Regions from separate parts of the Allobosea sp. Root670 genome, predicted to be linked through region 2. Evidence: predicted binding sites of a transcription regulator. Region 2 holds the regulator's gene; the other holds the start of a gene.
The links. Region 2 encodes LexA, which represses DNA repair genes until DNA is damaged. Its sites were predicted from a motif close to TGTTCNNNNTGTGTTCNG; they were not measured.

Region 1 (7,233 bases), on a different contig from region 2:
CTGACCGGCCGCGCCGACGTCTCCGAAGCGATCTACCGGCTCGCCACCGCAGCCCGCGAGCATCGCCGCCTGGTCGAGGAGGTCCGCCTTGAGCCCGCCCTGAACGGACGCAGCGAGGTCGGCTGGTACCGCGTCCGGGTCTCGCCCGTCCGCCGCGAGACCTCGACCGCGACGCTCTGGTCGGTCGCCGACATCACGCCCGACCGCGAGCGCCAGGAAAACGCCTTCCAGGAACTCCAGCACGCGATCGACTATCTCGACCACGCGCCGGCCGGGTTCATCTCGATCGATGCCGATGGCGAGATCTCCTATCTCAACGCGACGCTCTCCGGCTGGCTCGATTTCGATCTCGCCCGCTTCGGCTCCGGCGGCCTGCATCTCGACGATGTCTGCACGCCCTCCGCCGCCGCCCTGCTCCAGGCGATCCGCGGCCAGCCCGGTGATGTCCGCGTCGAAGTTCTCGATGTCGACCTGAAGCGCCGCAACGGCGCGCCCCTGCCCGTGCGCCTGCACCATCAGGTTGCCTTCGGGCAGGATGGCCGCGCCGGCCCCTCGCGCACCCTCGTCCTCAACCGCACTGCCGGCGAGGCCGGCTCCGACGGCGGCAGCGACGCCGAGGTCCGCTTCGCCCGCTTCTTCCATTCGACGCCGATGGCGATCGCCACCATCGACGAGACCGGCGCCATCCTGCATTCCAACGCCGCCTTCGCCCGCCTGATCCCGGCGGGCCTGCGGCCGCAGACCATCCACGACCTCGTCGCCTCCGGTGCCGGCCTCGATGCGGCGCTGGCAGAGGTGGTGGCCGGGCGCTCGGGTGGCGCCCCGCTCGATCTGGCGCTCGCCGGCGAGGATGGCCGCTCGGCCAAGCTCTACCTCACCCCGGTCGCCGGCACCGAAGGCGGCGACGGCGAGCGCGCCATCGTCTACGCGCTGGAGACCACGGCCGAGCGCAAGCTGCGCGACAACATGGACCAGGCCGGCAAGATGCAGGCGGTCGGCCAGCTCGCCGGCGGCATCGCGCACGACTTCAACAACGTGCTGCAGGTCATCATCAACGCCTCCGAGTTCCTGCTGGCGAGCCACCGGCCGACCGACCCGTCCTTCCCGGACATCATGCAGATCAAGCAGAACGCCTACCGTGCCGCGGCGCTGGTGCGGCAGCTGCTCGCCTTCTCGCGCCGCCAGACGCTGCGCCCGCAGGTGCTGGAACTCGGCGAGGTGCTCTCCGATCTCTCGCTGATGCTGAAGCGCGTCGTCGCCGACAAGGTCACGCTCGACGTCCGCCAGGGCCGCGACCTCTGGCCGGTCAAGGCCGATCTCGGCCAGCTCGAACAGGTCATCGTCAACCTCGCGGTCAATGCCCGCGACGCGATGCCGGACGGCGGCAAGCTCGCGGTCCGCACCCGCAACGTCACCCGCGAGGACTGCGCCTCCTTCGGTCAGGACGCCCTGCCCGCCGACGACTACGTCCTGCTGGAGGTCGAGGACAGCGGCACCGGCATCCCGCAGGAATATCTCGACAAGATCTTCGAGCCCTTCTTCACTACCAAGGAGGTCGGCAAGGGCACCGGCCTCGGCCTCTCGATGGTCTATGGCATCGTCAAGCAGACCGGCGGCTATGTCTTCGTCGACTCGACCATCGGCAAGGGCACGAACTTCCGCATCTTCCTGCCGCGCCATGTCCCGAGCCAGGAGGATATCGCCGCCGAGGCCGCGGCCAAGGAAGCGCCGAAGAAGCTCGCCGCCGATCATACCGGCGCCGGCGTCATCCTGCTGGTCGAGGACGAGGATGCGGTGCGCGCGCTCAACGCCCGCATGCTAGTCTCGCGCGGCTATACCGTCCACGAGGCAGCCTCGGGCGTCGAGGCCCTCGATCTTTTCCTGCAGAACGACGGCAAGATCGACCTCGTCGTCTCCGACGTGGTGATGCCGGAAATGGACGGCCCGACCCTGCTCGGCGAACTCCGCAAGCGCAACCCGGACACCAAGGTCGTCTTCGTCTCCGGCTATGCCGAGGAGGCCTTCCGCAAGAACCTGCCCGAGGGCGAGGAATTCCACTTCCTGCCCAAGCCCTTCACGATGAAGCAGCTCGTCGAGACCGTGAAGGCGGCGATGGGCTGAGGCCGACGGCGCCCGCATTCGGGCGCCGTACTCCGCTGTGGCCGCCCTGCCGGTGACAGCTCCTGACACCCCTCCTGACAAAAACCGACACCGAGAACAAAAAAAGAACTTGCGAACAAGAACAAAGCGTGACCATCCTCATGTCAAGACGCATTGAGATGTCCCCGTCGCCCTGCCATAAGGAGCCCGAACCGTGAATCAGGCGAATCTCAAACTCGTGGAAGGCTCCTCGATGGACAAGGCCAAGGCGCTCGATGCAGCGCTCTCCCAGATCGAACGCGCCTTCGGCAAGGGTTCGATCATGCGGCTCGGCAAGAACGCGCCGTCGATCGAGATCGAGACGATTTCCACGGGTTCGCTCGGGCTCGACATTGCGCTCGGCGTCGGCGGCCTGCCCAAGGGCCGCATCGTCGAGATCTACGGACCGGAATCCTCCGGCAAGACCACGCTGGCGCTGCACACCATCGCCGAAGCCCAGAAGAAGGGTGGCGTCTGCGCTTTCGTCGATGCCGAGCACGCGCTCGATCCGGTCTATGCCCGCAAGCTCGGCGTCAATCTCGACGACCTGCTGATCTCGCAGCCCGATACCGGCGAGCAGGCGCTCGAGATCACCGATACCCTCGTCCGCTCCGGCGCCATTGACGTGCTGGTCATCGACTCCGTCGCCGCGCTTACGCCCCGCGCCGAGATCGAGGGCGAGATGGGCGATGTCCAGCCCGGCCTGCAGGCCCGCCTGATGAGCCAGGCCCTGCGCAAGCTCACCGCCTCGATCTCGCGCTCGAACTGCATGGTCATCTTCATCAACCAGATCCGCATGAAGATCGGCGTGATGTACGGTTCCCCGGAGACCACCACCGGCGGCAACGCACTGAAGTTCTACGCCTCCGTGCGCCTCGACATCCGCCGCGTCTCGACGCTGAAGGAGCGCGACGAGGCGACCGGCAACCAGGTCCGCGTCAAGGTCGTCAAGAACAAGGTCGCGCCGCCCTTCAAGCAGGTCGAGTTCGACATCATGTTCGGCGAGGGCATCTCGAAGGTCGGCGAACTTATCGATCTCGGCGTCAAGGCCGGCATGGTCGAGAAAGCGGGCGCGTGGTTCTCCTTCGACAGCCAGCGCCTCGGCCAGGGCCGCGAGAACGCCAAGACCTTCCTCAAGAACAACCCTGACCTGGCCTCCAAGATCGAGGCCACGATCCGGCAGAATTCCGGCCTCGTCGCAGACCGCATCCTCGATCAGGCGGACCCGACCGCGGACGATCTCGACGAAGGCGAGGCCTGATCACGGCCTGTACTGTCCCGGACGAAGACACGGGCGGCCTTCGGGCCGCCCTTTTCGTTTGCGGATAAGGCCTTGCCCGGTGTGCGCTGCGTCAAGCTTTCTGGACAGCGGCAAGCCGCCTGACTAGAACCGGTCCTTCCTGCCGGGCGCGCCCGGCCTCCTGCCCCAGATCAGAGCGCAAAAGAGCGATGAGCGGCGTCAACGATATCCGGTCGACCTTCCTCGACTACTTCAAGTCCCAGGGCCACGAGATCGTGCCGTCGAGCCCGCTCGTGCCGCGCAACGACCCGACGCTGATGTTCGCCAATTCGGGCATGGTGCAATTCAAGAACGTCTTCACCGGCCAGGAGAAGCGCCCCTATTCGCGCGCCACAACCGCCCAGAAATGCGTCCGCGCCGGCGGCAAGCACAACGACCTCGACAATGTCGGCTATACCGCGCGCCATCACACCTTCTTCGAGATGCTGGGGAATTTCTCCTTCGGCGACTATTTTAAGGAACAGGCGATCCATCACGCCTGGACCCTGGTCACCCGCGAATTCGGCCTGCCCAAGGACAAGCTGACGGTCACCGTCTATTCCGAGGACGACGAGGCGCACGCTCTCTGGAAGAAGATCGCCGGCCTGACCGACGACAAGATCATCCGCATCGCGACCTCGGATAATTTCTGGCGCATGGGCGATACCGGTCCCTGCGGCCCCTGCTCCGAGATCTTCTACGACCATGGCGACCATATCTGGGGCGGCCCGCCCGGCTCGGCCGAGGAGGATGGCGATCGATTCATCGAGATCTGGAATCTCGTGTTCATGCAGTACGAGGAGGCCGCGGGCGGCATCCGCACCAACCTGCCTCGCCCCTCGATCGACACCGGCATGGGGCTGGAGCGCATCGCGGCCGTGCTCCAGGGCACGCATGACAACTACAATATCGACCTGTTCCGCGCCCTGATCACGGCCATCGCCGACCTGACCTCGGTCGATCCGGACGGGCCGATGAAGGCGAGCCACCGCGTCATCGCCGACCATCTGCGCTGCTCGGCCTTCCTGATCGCCGACGGCGTGCTGCCGTCGAACGAGGGCCGCGGCTATGTGCTGCGCCGGATCATGCGTCGCGGCATGCGCCATGCGCAGCTCCTCGGTGCCAAGGAGCCGCTGCTCCACAAGCTCGTCCCGGCGCTGACCCGCGAGATGGGCCGCGCCTATCCCGAACTGCTGCGTGCCGAAGCGCTCATCACCGAGACGCTGAAGCTGGAGGAGACCCGCTTCCGCACCACGCTGGCGCGTGGCCTCACGCTGCTCGACGACGCCTCGAAGGACCTGACCGCCGGCCAGAGCCTCAAGGGCGACGTCGCCTTCACGCTCTACGACACCTACGGCTTCCCGCTCGACCTGACGCAGGACGCGCTGCGCGCCCGCGAGATCACGGTCGATACCGAGGGCTTCGATGCCGCCATGCAACAGCAGAAGGCCAAGGCACGCGCCGCCTGGGCCGGCACCGGCGAGGCCGCGACCGAGGCGCTCTGGTTCCCGCTGCGCGACAAGGTCGGCGCCACCGAGTTCCTCGGCTACGACACCGAGATTGCCGAGGGCGTGGTCACCGCGCTGATCCGCGACAATGCCGAGGTCCCCGCGCTGAAGGCCGGCGAGAGCGGCTTCATGCTGGTCAACCAGACACCGTTCTACGGCGAATCCGGCGGCCAGGTCGGCGATGCCGGCGTGGCGAAGGCGCCGGGCGCGCTGGTCGAGGTTTCCGACGTCCAGAAGAAGCTCGGCGACGTCTTCGCCCACAGCATCACGGTCAAGGAAGGCGAATTGAAGCTCGGCGCCGCCGTCGAGCTCGTCGTCGATCATGAGCGCCGTTCCGCGATCCGCGCCAACCACTCGGCGACGCATCTGCTGCACGAGGCGCTGCGCCTCGTCCTCGGCGACCATGTCGCGCAGAAGGGCTCGCTGGTCTCGGCCGATCGCCTGCGCTTCGATTTCTCGCATCCCAAGCCGATCAGCGCCGAGGAACTGCGCGAGGTCGAGGAGATCGCCAACGCGATCATCCTCCAGAATGAGCCGGTCACGACCCGCCTGATGAGCGTCGACGAGGCGATCGCCTCCGGCGCACGCGCCCTGTTCGGCGAGAAATACGGCGACGAGGTCCGCGTCGTCGCGATGGGCACCAACCCGGCCGGCCGCGCCTATTCGGTCGAGCTCTGCGGCGGCACCCATGCTGCGCGCACCGGCGATATCGGCCTCGTCAGCGTAGTCGGCGAGAGCGCCGTCGCGGCCGGCGTACGCCGGCTCGAAGCCATGACGGGTAATGGAGCCCGCCTGCGCCTCAACGAGGAATCGCGCCTGCTCGACGGGCTGGCGAGCCTGCTCAAGGTCCCCGCCGCCGAGGCCGGCAACCGCCTGGCCGCGCTGATCGAGGAACGCCGCAAGCTCGACCGCGAACTGACCGAGGCTCGCAAGAAGCTCGCCATGGGTGGCGGCGGTGCGGCCGAGGAGCCCATCCAGGAGATCGCGGGCGCCAAGCTGCTGGCCCGCGCCGTCACCGGTGTCGAGATGAAGGACCTGAAGAGCCTCGCCGACGAGGCCAAGGCCCGCGTCGGCTCCGGCGTCGTCGCCATCGTTGGTGTGGCCGATGACGGCAAGGCCGGCGTTGTCGTCGGCGTCACGCCCGACCTGACCGAGCGTTTCGACGCGGTCGCACTGGTCCGCGCGGCCTCCGAGCAGCTCGGCGGCAAGGGCGGTGGCGGACGCCGCGACATGGCCCAGGCCGGTGGGCCGGACGGCAGCAAGGCGCAAGCCGCGCTCGATGCCGTCGCGGCTGCGATGGGCTGACAGGGATATGGCCGCCGCCACGCCTGAACAGGGCTGGCGGCGGCAGGTTCACCTGTGGTTCGATCATGGTGCCGGCGATGATCTCGTCGCCACCGTAATCCACCGGGCGCTGGTCGCGCTGATCTCAGCCAACGTGCTGGCGATCGTGCTGGAATCCGTTCCCACGCTCGCCGCCCGCTTCGGCCCCGGTTTCGACCTGCTAGAGCGCGCCTCGCTCGCGGTCTTCACCCTCGAATATGCCATCCGCATCTGGATCACGCCCGAGCATGCCCGCTATCGCGGCCTGAGCGCGACACGGGCGCGGCTCGACTATCTCCGCTCCGTCCCAGCCATCATCGATCTACTCGCGATCCTGCCGCTCGCCGCCAGTCTCATCGGCTTCGGCGAGATCAGGATCCTGCTGCTGCTGCGGCTGCTGCGCTTCTTCAAGCTCGGCCGCTATTCGCCCGGCATGGCCTCGCTCGCCGCAGCGCTGGCCTCCGAGCGCAAGGCGCTGGTCGCCTGCTTCGTCATCCTGATGGGCGTGATGCTGGTGGCGGCGAGCGCGATGCATCTGGTCGAGCACGAGGCCCAGCCCGACAAGTTCGGCACCATCCCCGATGCGATGTGGTGGGCGATCATCACCCTGACCACGGTCGGTTACGGCGATGTCTTCCCGGTCACGGCAGCCGGCAAGGCGGTGGCGGCCGTCACCGCGGTGCTCGGCCTCGTCATGCTCGCCCTGCCGGTCGGCATCGTCGCCACCGCCTTCGCACAGGAGATCCATCGGCGCGAATTCGTGGTCACCTGGAGCATGATCGCGCGCGTGCCGCTGTTCGGCGCGCTGGATGCGAACGAAATCGCCGCCGTAATGCAATTCCTGCGCGCCCAGACGGTGCGCAGCGGCGCCGTCATCATGCATCAGGGCGAGCCCGGCCGGGCACTGTATTTCATCGCCAGCGGCGAGGTCGAGGTCGCGCTCGCCAACAGTCGCGACCGGCTCGACGAAGGCCATTTTTTCGG
Region 2 (7,233 bases):
TGGTCGTCGCCGCGGATGATATGGGTGACGCCCATGTCGTGATCGTCGACGACGACGGCGAGCATATAGGTCGGCGTGCCGTCCGAGCGCAGGAGAACGAGATCGTCGAGATTCTCGTTCTGCCAGACGACGCGGCCCTGGACCTCGTCATTGACCACGGTCTCGCCGGTCTGCGGCGCCTTGAGGCGGATCACCGGCTTTGCGCCTTCCGGCGCCGTCGCCGGGTCGCGGTCGCGCCAGCGCCCGTCATAGCGCAGCGGCTTGCCCTCGGCGCGTGCCTTCTCGCGCATCTCCTCGAGCTCGGCCTGGGTCGCATAGCAGTGATAGGCCTTGCCGGCGGCAAGCATCTGCTCGGCGACCTCGCGATGCCGCGCCACGCGCTGGAACTGGTAGACAGTCTGCCCGTCCCAATCGAGGCCGAGCCATTCCAGCCCGTCAAGAATCGCGGCGATCGCCGCGTCGGTCGAGCGTTCCCGGTCGGTATCCTCGATGCGCAGCAGCATCTTGCCGCCTTGCCGGCGCGAATAGAGCCAGTTGAACAGCGCGGTCCGGGCTCCGCCGATATGCAGGAAACCGGTGGGCGAGGGCGCAAAGCGCGTGACGACGGCGTTGCTCATGGGAGGAAACTCCGGCCGGGCGGCGCAGGGCCGTCCGGGGCAAGACAGGGGATGGCGCAGGTTGAGACATGACAACCGGCGCGCGCCCTGTAACATGGCTTGGCCGGAAACGTTAAGCGGTCAAATCGCAGCGCCGGCAGGGGAGGCGGGCGATGCAGCCGGCGCCGCCGGGGCAGGGGCAATCGGGAAGCCGGCGCGGCGCGCGCGCCGATGCCTTGCCGGCTCGCCTCCATGTTCCGGCCTCGCTGGCGGCAGGCCTCCGCGCCCTGCTTCGGCAGCTTTGGCTTCAGCTCCAGCAAGGCTTCGCCCTTGAGGCCGAAAGGCGGCGTCCCTTCCTCTGGCTGCCGATCGCGATGGGCGCCGGCATCCTGCTCTATTTCGCGGCCGATCGTGAGCCGGCACTCTGGGCGCCGCTGCTCGGCCTGGCCCTGAGTGCTGCACTGGCCTTCGCCCTGCGCCTGCGCCGCTTCGCCGCGATGGCTTGCCTCGCCGCAGCCGCTGCTTTCGCCGGCTTCGCCGCCGGGGTCTGGCGCACGGCCGATATCGCCGCGCCGATGCTGGAGCGGCCGCGGATCGGCAAGCTCTCCGGCTTCATCGAGAGCGTCGAGGCCCGCGACAAGGGCGCGCGGCTCGTGCTGCTGGTGACGGATCTCGCGAATGTGCCGGCTGATCAGCGTCCGAAGCGCGTCCGCGTCAATATTCGGCAAGGCTCCGTGGCACCGGGCGACCATATCATTGCCACGGCGCGCTTGCTGCCGCCGCCGGGACCGGCGCGGGCCGGCGGCTATGATTTCGGCCGTGATGCCTTCTTCCGCGGGATCGGCGCTGTCGGCAGCATCTCCGGCAAGATCGCGCTCGCGCCCGCGCCCCATCCGATGCCGACGCGCCTTGCGATCGATGTGATGATCGACCGCGCCCGCAACGCGCTGACGAAGCGCATCGCCGAGGTCGGAGGCGGGCAGGGCGGGGCGGTCGCCGCGGCGCTCGTCACCGGCAAGCGCGGCCTGATCACCGAAGCGACGAACAACGACCTGCGCGCCGCCGGCATCTATCACATCGTCTCGATCTCGGGCCTGCACATGGTGCTCGCCGCTGGAACGATCTTCTGGCTGGTCCGGGCGCTGCTGGTCCTGTCGCAGACGGTGGCGCTGCACTGGCCGGTCAAGAAGATCGCGGCGGCAGCGGCGATGCTCGGCGCGACCGCCTATTGCATCTTTTCCGGGAGCGATGTCGCGACCGAGCGCTCGCTCATCATGACGCTGGTCATGCTCGGCGCGATCCTCGTCGACCGCGCCGCGCTCAGCATGCGCAATCTCGCGCTGGCCGCCATGATGGTGCTGCTGCGCGAGCCGGAGGCCTTGCTCGGGCCGAGCTTCCAGATGTCCTTCGGTGCGGTCGCGGCGCTGATCGCCTTCGCGGAACGCTGGGAAGGGCGAAGCCGCACCGAGCCGCCGCGCGTGTTGCCCTGGCCGCTCGGAGCCGTTTGGACGGCGGCGCTTGGCATCCTCGTCACCACCATGCTGGCCACCGCCGCGACGGCGCCCTTCGGAGCCTATCACTTCCAGACCTTCAATCCCTTCGGCCTGCTCGGCAACGCCATGGCGCTGCCCTTCGTCTCGCTCTTCGTCATGCCGGCGGCGGTGTTCGGCGTGCTCGCCTATCCGTTCGGGCTGGACTGGCCGGCCTGGGCCCTGATGGGGCTCGCCTCCGACGTCGTCCTCAAGGTGGCGCATTGGGTCGCGGCCATCGACCATTCCACCGTGACGGTGGCGGCTTTCGGCTCAGGCGTGCTGGCCTGCTTTGCGATGACGCTGTTGTGGCTGACGCTCTGGACCACGGCTTGGCGCTGGCTTGCGGCCTTGCCGCTGATCTTCGGCGTCGCGATCGCCGGAAAGCCGGAGCGGCCGGAAATCCTGATCGAGCGCGATGGCTCCGGGATGGCCGTGCGCGGTCCCGACGGGCGCCTCGCCATCGCCGGCAAGCCCAGCCGCTTCGTCCTGCAGCAATGGCTCGCCGCCGATGGCGACAGCCGCTCGCCCGACGATCCCAGCTTGCGCGCCGGCATCGCCTGCGACCGGCTGGCATGCGTTGCGCAGACCGCCGACAAGCGCACAATCTCCTATACGCGCGAGCGACTCGCCATCATCGAGGATTGCCAGCGCGCCGACCTCGTCATCACCGCCATCCCCTGGGGCGGCACCTGCAAGGCCAGGCTGGTCGAGCGCATGACGCTATCACGCGACGGCGCGACCTCGCTCTACCGGACGGCGTCGGGATGGAGCAGCCATATCGCGGAGCAGTCCGACAGTGAGCGGCCCTGGAGCCGCCGGCGCGAGCGACGCCTGACGGAGCCAGGCACGCGTCCCACCAATCAGTCGGTCACCGTACAGCCCGCACCGGCCGCCGACAACGAAGCCGAGGCCGACACCGAACGCCTTCAGTAGCGCCGCATCAGATTGACCAGCCGGCCCTGGATCTTGACCCGGTCGGGGCCGAGCACACGGGTCTCGTAGGCCGGGTTCGCCGCTTCGAGCGCGATCGAGGAGCCGCGCTTGCGCAGGCGCTTCAGCGTCGCTTCCTCGTCATCGATCAGTGCCACGACGATGTCGCCGGTATTGGCCGTGTCCTGCCTGCGGATGACGACGGTGTCGCCGTCGAGAATGCCGGCCTCGACCATCGAATCACCGCGCACTTCCAGCGCGTAATGCTCGCCGGAGCCGAGCATGTCCGGCGGCAGCGAAACGGTGTGGCTGCGGCTCTGGATCGCCGAGATCGGCGTACCCGCCGCGATGCGGCCCATCACCGGGATGGCGATGGAATGCCGGCTGTCGTCCTCGGCAGGGCGCGGCTTGGCCACGCTGGGCTGTGAGCCCAGGCCGCCCTGGACGATGGCCGGGCTGAAGCGGGGCCGTGCCTGAGGCGCGCCGAGCCCATCCGGCATCTTGATGACTTCGAGCGCACGCGCCCGGTTCGGCAGGCGGCGGATGAAGCCGCGCTCCTCCAGGGCCATGATCAGGCGGTGAATGCCGGATTTCGAGCGCAGGTCGAGCGCATCCTTCATCTCGTCGAAGGAGGGCGGCACGCCACTTTCGCGCAAGCGTTCCTGGATGAAGCGCAGGAGTTCATGTTGCTTGCGTGTCAGCATGGTCGCCGCCAGCCCCTCAATGCGCAGATTCGAAACAAAGCACGAACACCATACGCGTTCTGCTTGTGTTCCGCAAGCCGCTACCGCAAGGGCAGGATGCGGCAGGCCTCGCCTTTCTTCGCGGTAGCGGCATGGGCCGGGCGGATCGTCAGGGCCTGAGCGCGCGCCAGCGTGCCGAGCATCGAGGAATCCTGCCGGTCGAAGGGCGTCGCCACCCAGCCTTCCGGCGTCAGCGTGAGCTCCGAGCGCAGGTAATCCTCGCGCTCGTCATTGCCGGGCATGTCGCGTCCCAGAATGGCGGGGATGCTGCGGTCGCGATCGGCGTCCGCGATGCCGAGCAGCGCCTCGATCAAGGGCAGCACGAAGAGATGGCCGCAGACGATCGAGGAGACCGGATTGCCCGGCAGCCCGACCACGACCATCCGGCCGAGGCGTCCGGTCATCATCGGCTTGCCCGGCCGCATCGCGATCTTCCAGAAGCCCAGCGTCATGCCGGCCCGCGTCAGCGCTTCCTGCACGAGATCATGCGCGCCGACCGAGGCCCCGCCGAGCGTGATCAGCACATCGGCGTCGGCCTCGCCCGCCCTTGCGATCTTGCTGGCGAGATCGGCATGGTCGTCACGGGCGATGCCGAGATCGATGACAGTGCCGCCGGCCTTCTCGACCAGCGCGGCGAGCGAGAACGAGTTCGAGGCGACGATCTGGTCGCGGCCCACAGGTTCGCCCGGCGCCACCAGTTCGTCTCCGGTGGCGAGAATCGCCACCCGAGGCTTCCGCCGGACAGGCAAAGTCGGATGCCCCATCGCGGCAGCAAGGCCGAGGGCGGCGCTGTCGAGTGCGCGCCCGGCTTGAAGCAGCACGTCGCCTTCATGGAAATCGAGCCCTGCGGCGCGGAGGAACTTGCCTTTAGCTGGCGGCACGCGGACGCGGATCACCGGGCTGTCGACGCCGTCGGCATCTTCCTGCATCAGGATGGTGTCGGCGCCTTCAGGCATCGGTGCGCCCGTGAAGATGCGCACCGCCTGTCCTGGCCCGACCGCGCCCTCATAGGCCCGGCCGGCAGCGGATTCGCCGATGACAGTGAGCGAAACGCCTTCCGCCATCTCGTCGCCGCGCACGGCATAGCCATCCATGGCGGAATTGGCGAAGGGCGGTTGCGTCCTGAGGGCCTTGACCTCACCGGCCAGCACCCGCCAGGCGCATTGCGCCAGCGGCAGGGTTTCCGCCCCGGTCGGCCCCGGAATGCTGTCGAGCAGCGCCTTGCGCGCGACGGGGACCGGGGTGAGCGCCATCAGCTAGCTTTCGCCTCGTAATCGCCGGACTGGCCGCCGGACTTGTGCAGCAGGCGGATGTTCTCGATCCGCATCGCCCGGTCGACCGCCTTGACCATGTCGTAGACGGTGAGACAGGCGACGGAGACGGCGGTGAGCGCCTCCATCTCGACGCCGGTCTGACCCTTCATCTTGACTTCGGCGCGCACGCGCACGCCTGGCAAGGCCTCGTCGATCGCGAGATCGACGGCGATCTTGCTGAGCAGCAGCGGGTGGCAGAGCGGGATCAATTCATGCGTGCGCTTCGCCGCCATGATGCCGGCGAGGCGCGCGGTGCCGAGCACGTCGCCCTTCTTGGCGTTGCCGTCGCGCACGATCGCGATCGTCTCCGGCGCCATGACGACCTGGCCCTCGGCGATCGCCATGCGGGTCGTCTCGGCCTTACCGCCGACATCGACCATATGCGCCTGGCCTTGCGCGTCGAGATGGCTGAGCCGGCTCACGCCGCGACGGCCTTGCCGGTCAGCAGCGCCTGCGTCGCGGCGGTGACGTCGGCCTGCCGCATCAGGCTCTCGCCGACGAGGAAGCTGTTGACGCCGATCGGATTGAGCCGGGCGATGTCGTCATGCGTGAAGATGCCGCTCTCGCTGATGACGATCCGGTCAACCGGCACACGCGGCGCCAATCGCTCGGTCACGGCGAGATCGACATTGAAGCTGCGCAGGTCGCGGTTGTTGATGCCGAGCAGCCGGCTTTCGAGCTTGAGCGCCCGGTCGAGCTCGGCATCGTCATGGACCTCGACGAGGACATCCATGCCGAGTTCGCGCGCGGTCTCGTTCAGCGCCCTGGCGGTGGCGTCGTCGACACCGGCCATGATGACCAGGATGCAGTCGGCGCCCCAGCTGCGGGCCTCGTAGACCTGATAGGGCTCGTAGAGGAAATCCTTGCGCAGTGCCGGCAGGCCGGCAGCCTCCCGCGCTTCGGTGAGGAATTCCGGCCGCCCCTGGAAGGACGGCGCGTCGGTCAGGACGGAGAGGCAGGCAGCGCCGCCGGCCGCATAGGCGCGGGCGAGCGAAGGCGGGTCGAAATCGGCGCGGATCAGGCCCTTGGAGGGGCTCGCCTTCTTGATCTCGGCGATCAGAGCGGGCGTGCCCTGAGCGAGCTTGTTTGCGAGCGCGTCAGCAAAGCCGCGCGGCTTGCTGGCCGCACGTGCCCGGCGCTCGATCTCGGCCTGCGGGACCGCGGCCTTGGCTGCCGCGATCTCCTGGCGCTTATAGGCTTCGATCTTCGCGAGGATGTCGGTCATGCCGGCCTCACGCGTTCGAGGCTTTGACGAGCGCGGCGAGCGTCGCCTTGGCCTTGCCGGAATCGAGCGCGGCCGTCGCCTGGGCGAAGCCGTCCTTCAAATCCCGGGCCTTGCCGGCGACGAGCAGCGCCGCAGCCGCATTGAAGGCGGCAATGTCGCGGAAGCCGGTCTTCTCGCCGGCGAGCACGGCGTTGAGCGCCGCCGCGTTCTCCTCCGGCGTGCCGCCGCGCAGGACTTCGGGCTTTGCAGGTTCAAGGCCGACATCGGCGGGGCTGATCGAGAAGCTTTCGATCTTCCCGTTCTCCAGCGAGACGACGCGGGTCGGGCCTGTCGTGGTGATCTCGTCGAGCCCGTCCGAGCCGTGCACGGCCCAGACGCGGGTCGAGCCGAAGGAGGCGAGCACCTTGACCATCGGCTCCAGCCAGGTCTCGGAGAAGGCGCCGATGAGCTGGCGCCTGGCGCCGGCCGGGTTGGAAAGCGGGCCGAGCAGGTTGAAGATCGTGCGCGTGCCGAGCTCGGTGCGCACCGGCGCGACATGGCGCATCGAGGCATGATGCGTCGGCGCGAACATGAAGCCGACGCCGGCCTCGCGGATGCAGTGCTCGGTCGCGGCCGGATCAAGCCCGACCTTGACGCCGAGCGCGGTCAGCACGTCGGCGGCCCCGGAACGCGAGGAGGCGGCGCGGTTGCCGTGCTTGGCTACCGGCACGCCGCAGGCCGCGGTGATGATCGAGGCCAGCGTCGAGACATTGTAGGAGCCGGACGAATCGCCGCCGGTGCCGACGATGTCGATCGCCTCCGGCGGGGCCTTGACGGTGAGCATCTTGCCGCGCATCGCGCTGGCGGCGCCGGCGATCTCGTCGATCGTCTCGCCGCGAACGCGCAGCGCCATCA

Region 1: a site for LexA is predicted at 2,214-2,231, ahead of recA (recombinase RecA). Genes of this name have one in related genera too.

The regions. Positions count from the first base shown of each region.
Region 1 covers NZ_LMJU01000012.1:190,883-198,115, reverse strand. Annotated here, with positions in the region: gene cckA (cell cycle histidine kinase CckA) at 1-2,121, shown strand, start outside; gene recA (recombinase RecA) at 2,315-3,400, shown strand; gene alaS (alanine--tRNA ligase) at 3,589-6,231, shown strand; gene ASE61_RS10810 (cyclic nucleotide-gated ion channel) at 6,239-7,233, shown strand, end outside.
Region 2 covers NZ_LMJU01000015.1:472,108-479,340, reverse strand. Annotated here, with positions in the region: gene gltX (glutamate--tRNA ligase) at 1-617, opposite strand, end outside; gene ASE61_RS14705 (ComEC/Rec2 family competence protein) at 770-3,061, shown strand; gene lexA (transcriptional repressor LexA) at 3,055-3,762, opposite strand; gene glp (gephyrin-like molybdotransferase Glp) at 3,843-5,054, opposite strand; gene moaC (cyclic pyranopterin monophosphate synthase MoaC) at 5,054-5,536, opposite strand; gene trpC (indole-3-glycerol phosphate synthase TrpC) at 5,533-6,339, opposite strand; gene trpD (anthranilate phosphoribosyltransferase) at 6,347-7,233, opposite strand, start outside.